2 regions of the Paenibacillus sp. PK3_47 genome follow, and region 2 is predicted to be linked to the other one. Evidence: predicted binding sites of a transcription regulator. Region 2 holds the regulator's gene; the other holds the start of a gene.
What was found. The regulator LexA, encoded in region 2, represses DNA repair genes until DNA is damaged. The targets are predictions, from matches to a motif close to CGAACATATGTTCG.

Region 1: a site for LexA is predicted at 1,635-1,648, ahead of C2I18_RS04360 (ImmA/IrrE family metallo-endopeptidase). Genes of this name have one in related genera too.

The regions. Positions count from the first base shown of each region.
Region 1 covers NZ_CP026029.1:940,032-943,433, forward strand. The annotation lists gene C2I18_RS04340 (cytidine deaminase) at 1-386, opposite strand, end outside; gene C2I18_RS04345 (NucA/NucB deoxyribonuclease domain-containing protein) at 515-952, shown strand; gene C2I18_RS29785 (YjcZ family sporulation protein) at 1,016-1,174, opposite strand; gene C2I18_RS04355 (YjfB family protein) at 1,379-1,555, shown strand; gene C2I18_RS04360 (ImmA/IrrE family metallo-endopeptidase) at 1,658-2,209, shown strand; gene C2I18_RS04365 (hypothetical protein) at 2,310-2,489, opposite strand; gene C2I18_RS04370 (hypothetical protein) at 2,642-2,902, shown strand; gene C2I18_RS04375 (YjcZ family sporulation protein) at 3,048-3,182, opposite strand; gene C2I18_RS04380 (hypothetical protein) at 3,319-3,402, opposite strand, start outside.
Region 2 covers NZ_CP026029.1:6,629,069-6,632,470, forward strand. The annotation lists gene C2I18_RS28775 (hypothetical protein) at 1-482, opposite strand, end outside; gene C2I18_RS28780 (DUF896 domain-containing protein) at 531-740, opposite strand; gene C2I18_RS28785 (LysM peptidoglycan-binding domain-containing protein) at 850-1,263, opposite strand; gene lexA (transcriptional repressor LexA) at 1,460-2,086, shown strand; gene C2I18_RS28795 (L,D-transpeptidase) at 2,216-2,554, shown strand; gene C2I18_RS28800 (hypothetical protein) at 2,652-2,873, opposite strand; gene C2I18_RS28805 (hypothetical protein) at 2,994-3,218, opposite strand; gene C2I18_RS28810 (hypothetical protein) at 3,215-3,402, opposite strand, start outside.

The sequences.
Region 1 (3,402 bases), 1.1 Mb from region 2:
AGAATGTCTGTTTTGGCCAGCTTGTCCTCCTGCATAATAATCACTTTACAATCCCTGCCGTAATCCGCAATCAGCTCGCGGCACATCCCGCAGGGCGAGACGATCTTAATCTCTCTGTCTTCACTGTCCGGGTCGGGGTGCCTTACCGCAACAATGGTATCAAAATCCTTATATCCTTCGGAGATCGCCTTGCCGATGACCATAGCTTCCGCGCAGACCGTAACCCGCGGCAGGCTGGCTTCCAGATGAACCGCTGTAAAAATCTCCCCCGTCTTCGTCCGCAGCGCAGCACTGACATGATGCCTTTCCCACTCATAACGCTTCCTGATAATTTCCTGTGCGGCAGCTACCAGCGTCTCATCCTCTATTGAAATTTCATAGTCCATCTGATGAATCCTCCTTTATTTACCTAACTTAGTATACTAAAGGAGGTGAAATGTAAGCTATACTAATTAAGCTAATGCATCATAGCCGTTTACCAGAGTCATAGACACTATCATCAGGAGGATCATCCGTGAAAAGAAAGAAACTCATCCCCAGCCTCATTATCATTGTGTTACTCGCGCTGGCCGCTTACTTATTCGAGGAGAACGGCATAGTAATTGATCAGCCGCCTGCAAAAGATTCTGAGGTTGTGCAGCTCGTGTTCCCATCGGACCGTTACCCGGAGACAGCGGAGCACATTCAGGAGGCTATCCAGAGCGGAGAATCCGCAATCTGTACGATCGACAGGGAGCAGGCGGAAGACAACCGCAAGGAATCCCTGAAGGGTGTTCCGACCAAAAAAGGCTATGACCGTGATGAATGGCCGATGGCCATGTGCGCGGAGGGCGGAGCCGGAGCAGATATAGAATATATAACGCCAAGCGACAACCGCGGGGCCGGAAGCTGGGTCGGCAATCAGCTGGAGGAGTATCCGGACGGGACCCGGGTGAAGTTTATATTCGAATAAAAAAATGAGACTGCCCCGCTCCGGACTGATCCGGAAGCAGGGCAGCATTTTGCCGGAAAGAAGTTAGAATATACAGGCTTTCGTGATGATCACGAGCAGAATGAACAGAACCAGAATGGCACTGGTTGATGTCCAAGGGCAAACCACAGGCGCAACGACCGGAGGACCCTGATTCACTCCGCCAACATTATTACCGCAACCGCAACCATATTCTGCACCCATCATGAAAACCTCCTCTGAATAGTGACTACAGCACAGAATATGTCAAAGGCTAATCTACCGTATGGGCCAAAAGGTAAAGAAATGCATTCACCTAACAAACGGGTCCCATGAAGTCGATAATAGAAAAGAAAACTTTCAGAGGTGCATTAGAAGAAAGTTTTAGCGAAGCGTGTACAACGAAAAAATTATAAGGAGGTGCAAAATATGGACATTGCGGCATTATCCATAGGCATGAGTCAGGCATCCTTGCAGCAGGCAGTAAGCCTGCAGGTCTTTAATATTGCCAAGGATACGGCTGAGATCCAGAGTCAGAATATGGCTCAGATGCTCGGACAAAGTCCTCACCCGAATCTGGGAAAAACACTTGATATTCGCGTCTGATTGATTTATGCTTACATACATAAGAACAAACGTTCCGGTTCACTTTAAGCCCTCTGGGCTTTTCTTTTACCCAATAATGCGAACATACGATCCTATAATGAGGTGATTAAGCTGCACTCCTACTATCAAATGACCGCCCTGGAGAAATGGACCGAAGATTTATATCAGCGGCTGAATGTCTCTCAGCCTTCGCAGATAACCATTGAGTACATAGCTGAACGACTGAATATCTGGGTCCACTATCTGGACGTAAGAAGCAAGAGTATTGAAGCCTCTGCAGGGATGTACAGCATGTTTATCGATAACCGGCTGCCTCCCGAGCTGCAGCGGCTGGAATTCCTGCATGAGCTCTGTCATCTGCTGCGCCATGCCGGCAAGCATACGCTGATGCCGGAACATTATACACAGGCTCAGCAGGATGAATCGGAGCGTTTCATTCTCTATGCAGCCATGCCCTATTCCATGATCTCCAGCCTGCCGGTTCCCGAACTGCGTGAGGATGCGATTCTGTATATCGCAGAGGTCTTCAAGGTTCCTTGTGAGCTCGCCCTGCAGCGGATTGACCAGATTCAGCGGCGTGTGTTCCAGGGCCAGTTAATCGCCGTAATGGAGAGGAACGAGGACAGAAGCCTCCTCCACCGGCATATTCGCTAAGATACGCATAACATCACAAAGTGACCCCGCCGGCAGCCGGCAGGGTCCAGATACATCATCATATGCTCTCCTTAACTCTTTTCAGTTCTCCTCAGCTCTTTTAACCAGCACTTACGAACTGCGCTACGCCAATTGCAATCAACACGAAGAACACAATCAGAATTCCCCATATCACGCCCCGGATGCTCCTCCAGGGATCATTGTCACGCTTATGCTTCTCCCTATATTCCAGTTCATTAATCCGGCGCTCCAGTTCCTGAATCTTGTCGTGATCGGACATTGCTGTAATCCCCTTTCGAGACTCTCTTATGATTACAACGTCCAGGTATCCAGAAAGTTTCAAATCAGGGAGGATTCGTATGTATGGTATAGGAATTATTTTATAATTATTATAATATAAGGAATAAATAGGGATGAAGCTGAGGTGGATTTATGAAGTTTCTTTCACGGCTATTATTCATTGTCTCACTGCTTGTCTTGACGGTCTTTGCTTTGGATCCCATGCAGGAGCAGAACAAGACCCTCTTGTATACCTTTATGGCCGGATTCACGGGAACGTTTATAACAAGCTTTTTCACTGACAAAAGCACCTTCAATCTGCTGATCAGATGCCTCTCTGCCATTGTTGTCGCCGGATTTCTGCTGTACATCTTTGTATTTGGTTATTTGTGGTCGGCAGCAGACCGCCCTTAACATGGAGCAGACACAAAAAAGGACCCTGCCGGCGTCCGGCAAGGCCAAGGTCTATTACTGGGGTCATATGAAGCACCGCTAAAGATTTGCTGAAGCTGTGCCTCTTCGGCTAACGCCGCTTATTATTGCAAGTAACGTTTTGTTCCTACACCCAGAATGCTTTAGTGATGATGACCAGCAGGATGAACAATACCAGAATTGCTGCAGTAGATGTACCCAGACCGCCACATCCTACTCCACCAACAGGACCTACATTTTCTCCGTAACCACAAGCGCCCATTTCCATTCCTCCTTCAATTTTGAATACAGCATAGAATATGGCCAATTACCCGCCGCTGCTTGGGCATTATGGAAATGAGTTCTGCGGGAAAGCAAAAACCCCTTGCGGGCGGCAAGGGGACAAAACGGTATGCAGCTTAGAACCATGAAGGAGCATTGTAGGTTATAACCGCCGCCGCCGCAAAGACGAACACCAGCACCAATGAAATCACGGCAAGAAT
Region 2 (3,402 bases):
AGGCTTGCACCCATCGCCTCAGTGTCATAACGGTTAATCAGTTTGGAGAAAAGCCATTGCTTGCGTTTGCCTTTGTACTTCAGAATTACAACATTGCGGGACAATGTGATTTTCTCAATTTCTGAAGCCTTCAGAAACCGTTCGCGGTTGTATTTAATTGTAGAAACTCTATCGCGTTCTACCTTCAAATACGGTCTGCGGAAGAACAACAGCGCCGCAAGTGCAAAATACAGCACTACCCCCAGCCAATTCGCCAGAACGCCCTGTCCCTGCACCTCATCAATGGAACCGACCACCCAGAACATGATTCCAAGCAGCATTAGCACTACCGGAAATACAATGTTGCGGCCCTTAAAAACCTCAGTGCTCTTGGCAGCTGATTTAGACGAAGCAGCATAAATGGAGTCCTTCCCCTGCTTCTTTCTTTGCTTGTTGACCTGCTGTGTGTTGCGTTGAACCATTCTTTCCCAAGAACGGGCCATCTAAGTTCCCCCTAGTCATTCTGAAATATCTATGAAAAAGACAAAAGGTTACTGTAACGGTCCCTTGCTGCCTTGTCCATTCCCGTCTTCATCCACAATCTCAATGGTATCCAGCTGGGCGCGGAAGTTGCGGCGGATGTTGCCCAGATAGATTTCGCGGAGCTTGGCGCGTTCTGCCAGTTCCTCTTCAGTCAGGCCGTCACTTTTCTGCTTACGGGCCAATTCGTTGATGCGTGCGACCAATTCATCAATATTCAATTCTTTTCCCTCCCTATAAATATCATTTTAACTTTGCCATGAGAAAAAGAGCTTGTCAAGGTTTGCTCCCTGAAAGCTCTTAGAGATTAAGTATAACAGACACTAAGCATTAATACACAGGCAAAGTCAGAACATCCCCGGCCTTGATCCTGGTATCTTTCAAACCGCTGGTTTGTTTAATTCCTTCTATATAAACTGCGGTCTTCATATTGGAGGGTTTGTTCTCCAGTGCAATACTCCACAGTGTATCTCCTCGCTCGACTACAACCCGCTTGCTCTCGGTAATCAAAGATGTTGAACCTGCGAACACATTGCCTACAACAGTAAAGCCGGAAATTACTAACATGAGCACCAGCACAAGCTTAACAAGGCTAACCTGGCGAAGCACTCTCATAATTGATGTTAACTTATCAACAGCGGAACCTTTAGTTTCGTTCATATAAGCTGAAGCGGAATGATTACTGGCAGCCTGCACCTGACGGGGTTCATCGTAAATGCTGCGGTATGTACTGTATTTTAACATAATTATCGGCCTCCAAACACTTGTTCTTACTTTCGAAAATAATATAACACGAACATGTGTTTTGATCAACAGTTTTTTCGAACAGCTGTTCGCAGTTTTGTTTTTGCCAAAAATGCAGATAGTTAGAACTTATGTTTGTACGAACGGCAGTTCTATGTTATAATTTTCCCAAACATATCATATGGGGTTGATTCCGATGTCAAAGATCTCGAGTCGCCAGCTGGCGATCCTGGAATTTATACGTAACGAAGTCCGCAGCAAGGGATATCCTCCTTCCGTCCGGGAAATCGGCGAAGCTGTAGGCCTGGCCTCCAGTTCCACTGTGCATGGTCATCTGGACCGTCTGGAGAAGAAAGGCCTGATCCGCCGCGACCCGACCAAACCGCGTGCCATTGAGCTGCTAGGCCAGGAAGATTCCGAGAATGTGCATCAGTTCGTTCAGACAGTTACCCGGATCCCTGTCGTCGGTAAAGTCACCGCCGGTTTACCGATTACCGCAACTGAGAATATTGAAGACTATTTTCCGCTCCCTACTCATTATGTAGGGGATAACAAGGTATTTATGCTTTCTGTCCTCGGAGACAGTATGGTTGAAGCTGGCATCATGAACGGCGATTATGTCATCGTCCGCCAGCAGCAGACTGCTGACAATGGTGATATTGTTGTTGCCATGACAGAAGAAGATGAAGCAACTGTCAAGACCTTCTACAAGGAACGTGACCATATCCGGCTGCAGCCGGAGAATCCGGCCTACGAACCTCTCCGCCTTAACCGCGTAACGATATTAGGCAGAGTCATCGGACTTTTCCGTGACATCCACTAAAAATTAACTCTCCCTGAAGACTGCACCGCCTCCCTGGCGAAGCGGTCTTTTTATTTTGCCAATATCCTGAAAGTTCCTGAACCGTAAAGACTCCCGGCACATATCCTGTTAACAAAGGAGTGCTGCCCCATGCCTAATTACCGGATTATTGTCGACCTGTCCCAACGAATGCTGTATCTGCTGGATAACGATAAGGTTACCCGGGGGTTCCCGGTCGGGATCGGTAAGGTCCTCACTGCCTCCCCTGTCGGCGAATACACCATTATCAATAAGCAGCCTAACCCCGGCGGGCCTTTTGGCGCCTTCTGGATGGGATTGTCCAAGCCGCATTACGGCATTCACGGAACGAATAACCCTGCCTCTATCGGGCACATGGTGTCACTGGGCTGTATCCGGATGTACAATGAAGATGTAGTGGCCCTCGCTGCGATCATTCCTATTGGAACACGGGTAACGATTCGGGAATAAATCCAACCTCATTGTACCGACGCGGGGCTGTTTATTCCGGAATAAGCAAAAAGGCATCCCGCAGGATGCCTCATCATACTTAAATATCATTTTACAGTTACAGGATACTGCGCAAGAGTCTGCTCGCGACACGGTTTAAGCGCAATGCTTCTCTGATCGATGCTCTGGCTGCCAGCAGTTCACGTCTGGCCCGGCTGGGATTCGGGATCCGGCGCAGGTTCTCATTGATTTCCTCAAGTCTTTCCAGCAAAACCGCACGCTGTGCCTGCAGCGCTCTAAGCGCCCTGCGTATTCTTGCACGTTCAGTCTGTGTCATCATTACACCTCTTTTACTTTTGATAGTATAAGAGATGCAATGCCAACCTTCTGTGCCTGTGTGATCCGGCAGTTTTCTATTTAATAGTGACAGTTAACTATGAACAGACATGTACAGGAACTGTTACTTCGTAATAGACAGACGCACGCGAAACTCAAATTCATCCCGCTGATACAGCATCCCCGCAATCATCACATCATCCGGCGTCCATCTCTGCACAGGCCCGGCATAGTCAGCAATGACATGCGGGCGTCCGTTGACCAGTTGCACGACATAAACTTTTACCTGGGCCAAGGCCGCAGTGAACAGATCTGCATCGCTTTCCAGCACTTTGTATGGAGCTTTCACCGGAACTCCCCCTTGCCTGCGGATTCGTAGGTACTGCGTATTTCAAGGTTTTTGGCGTGTATGTACAAATCCAGAGCAACAATTCCTCTGCGGGCCAGCTTCACAAACAGAATAAAAGCGTATACACATGCCGCCGCCGTAACCAGCCATATCAGTATAGAGAATAGACCTAATCCACTCAGAA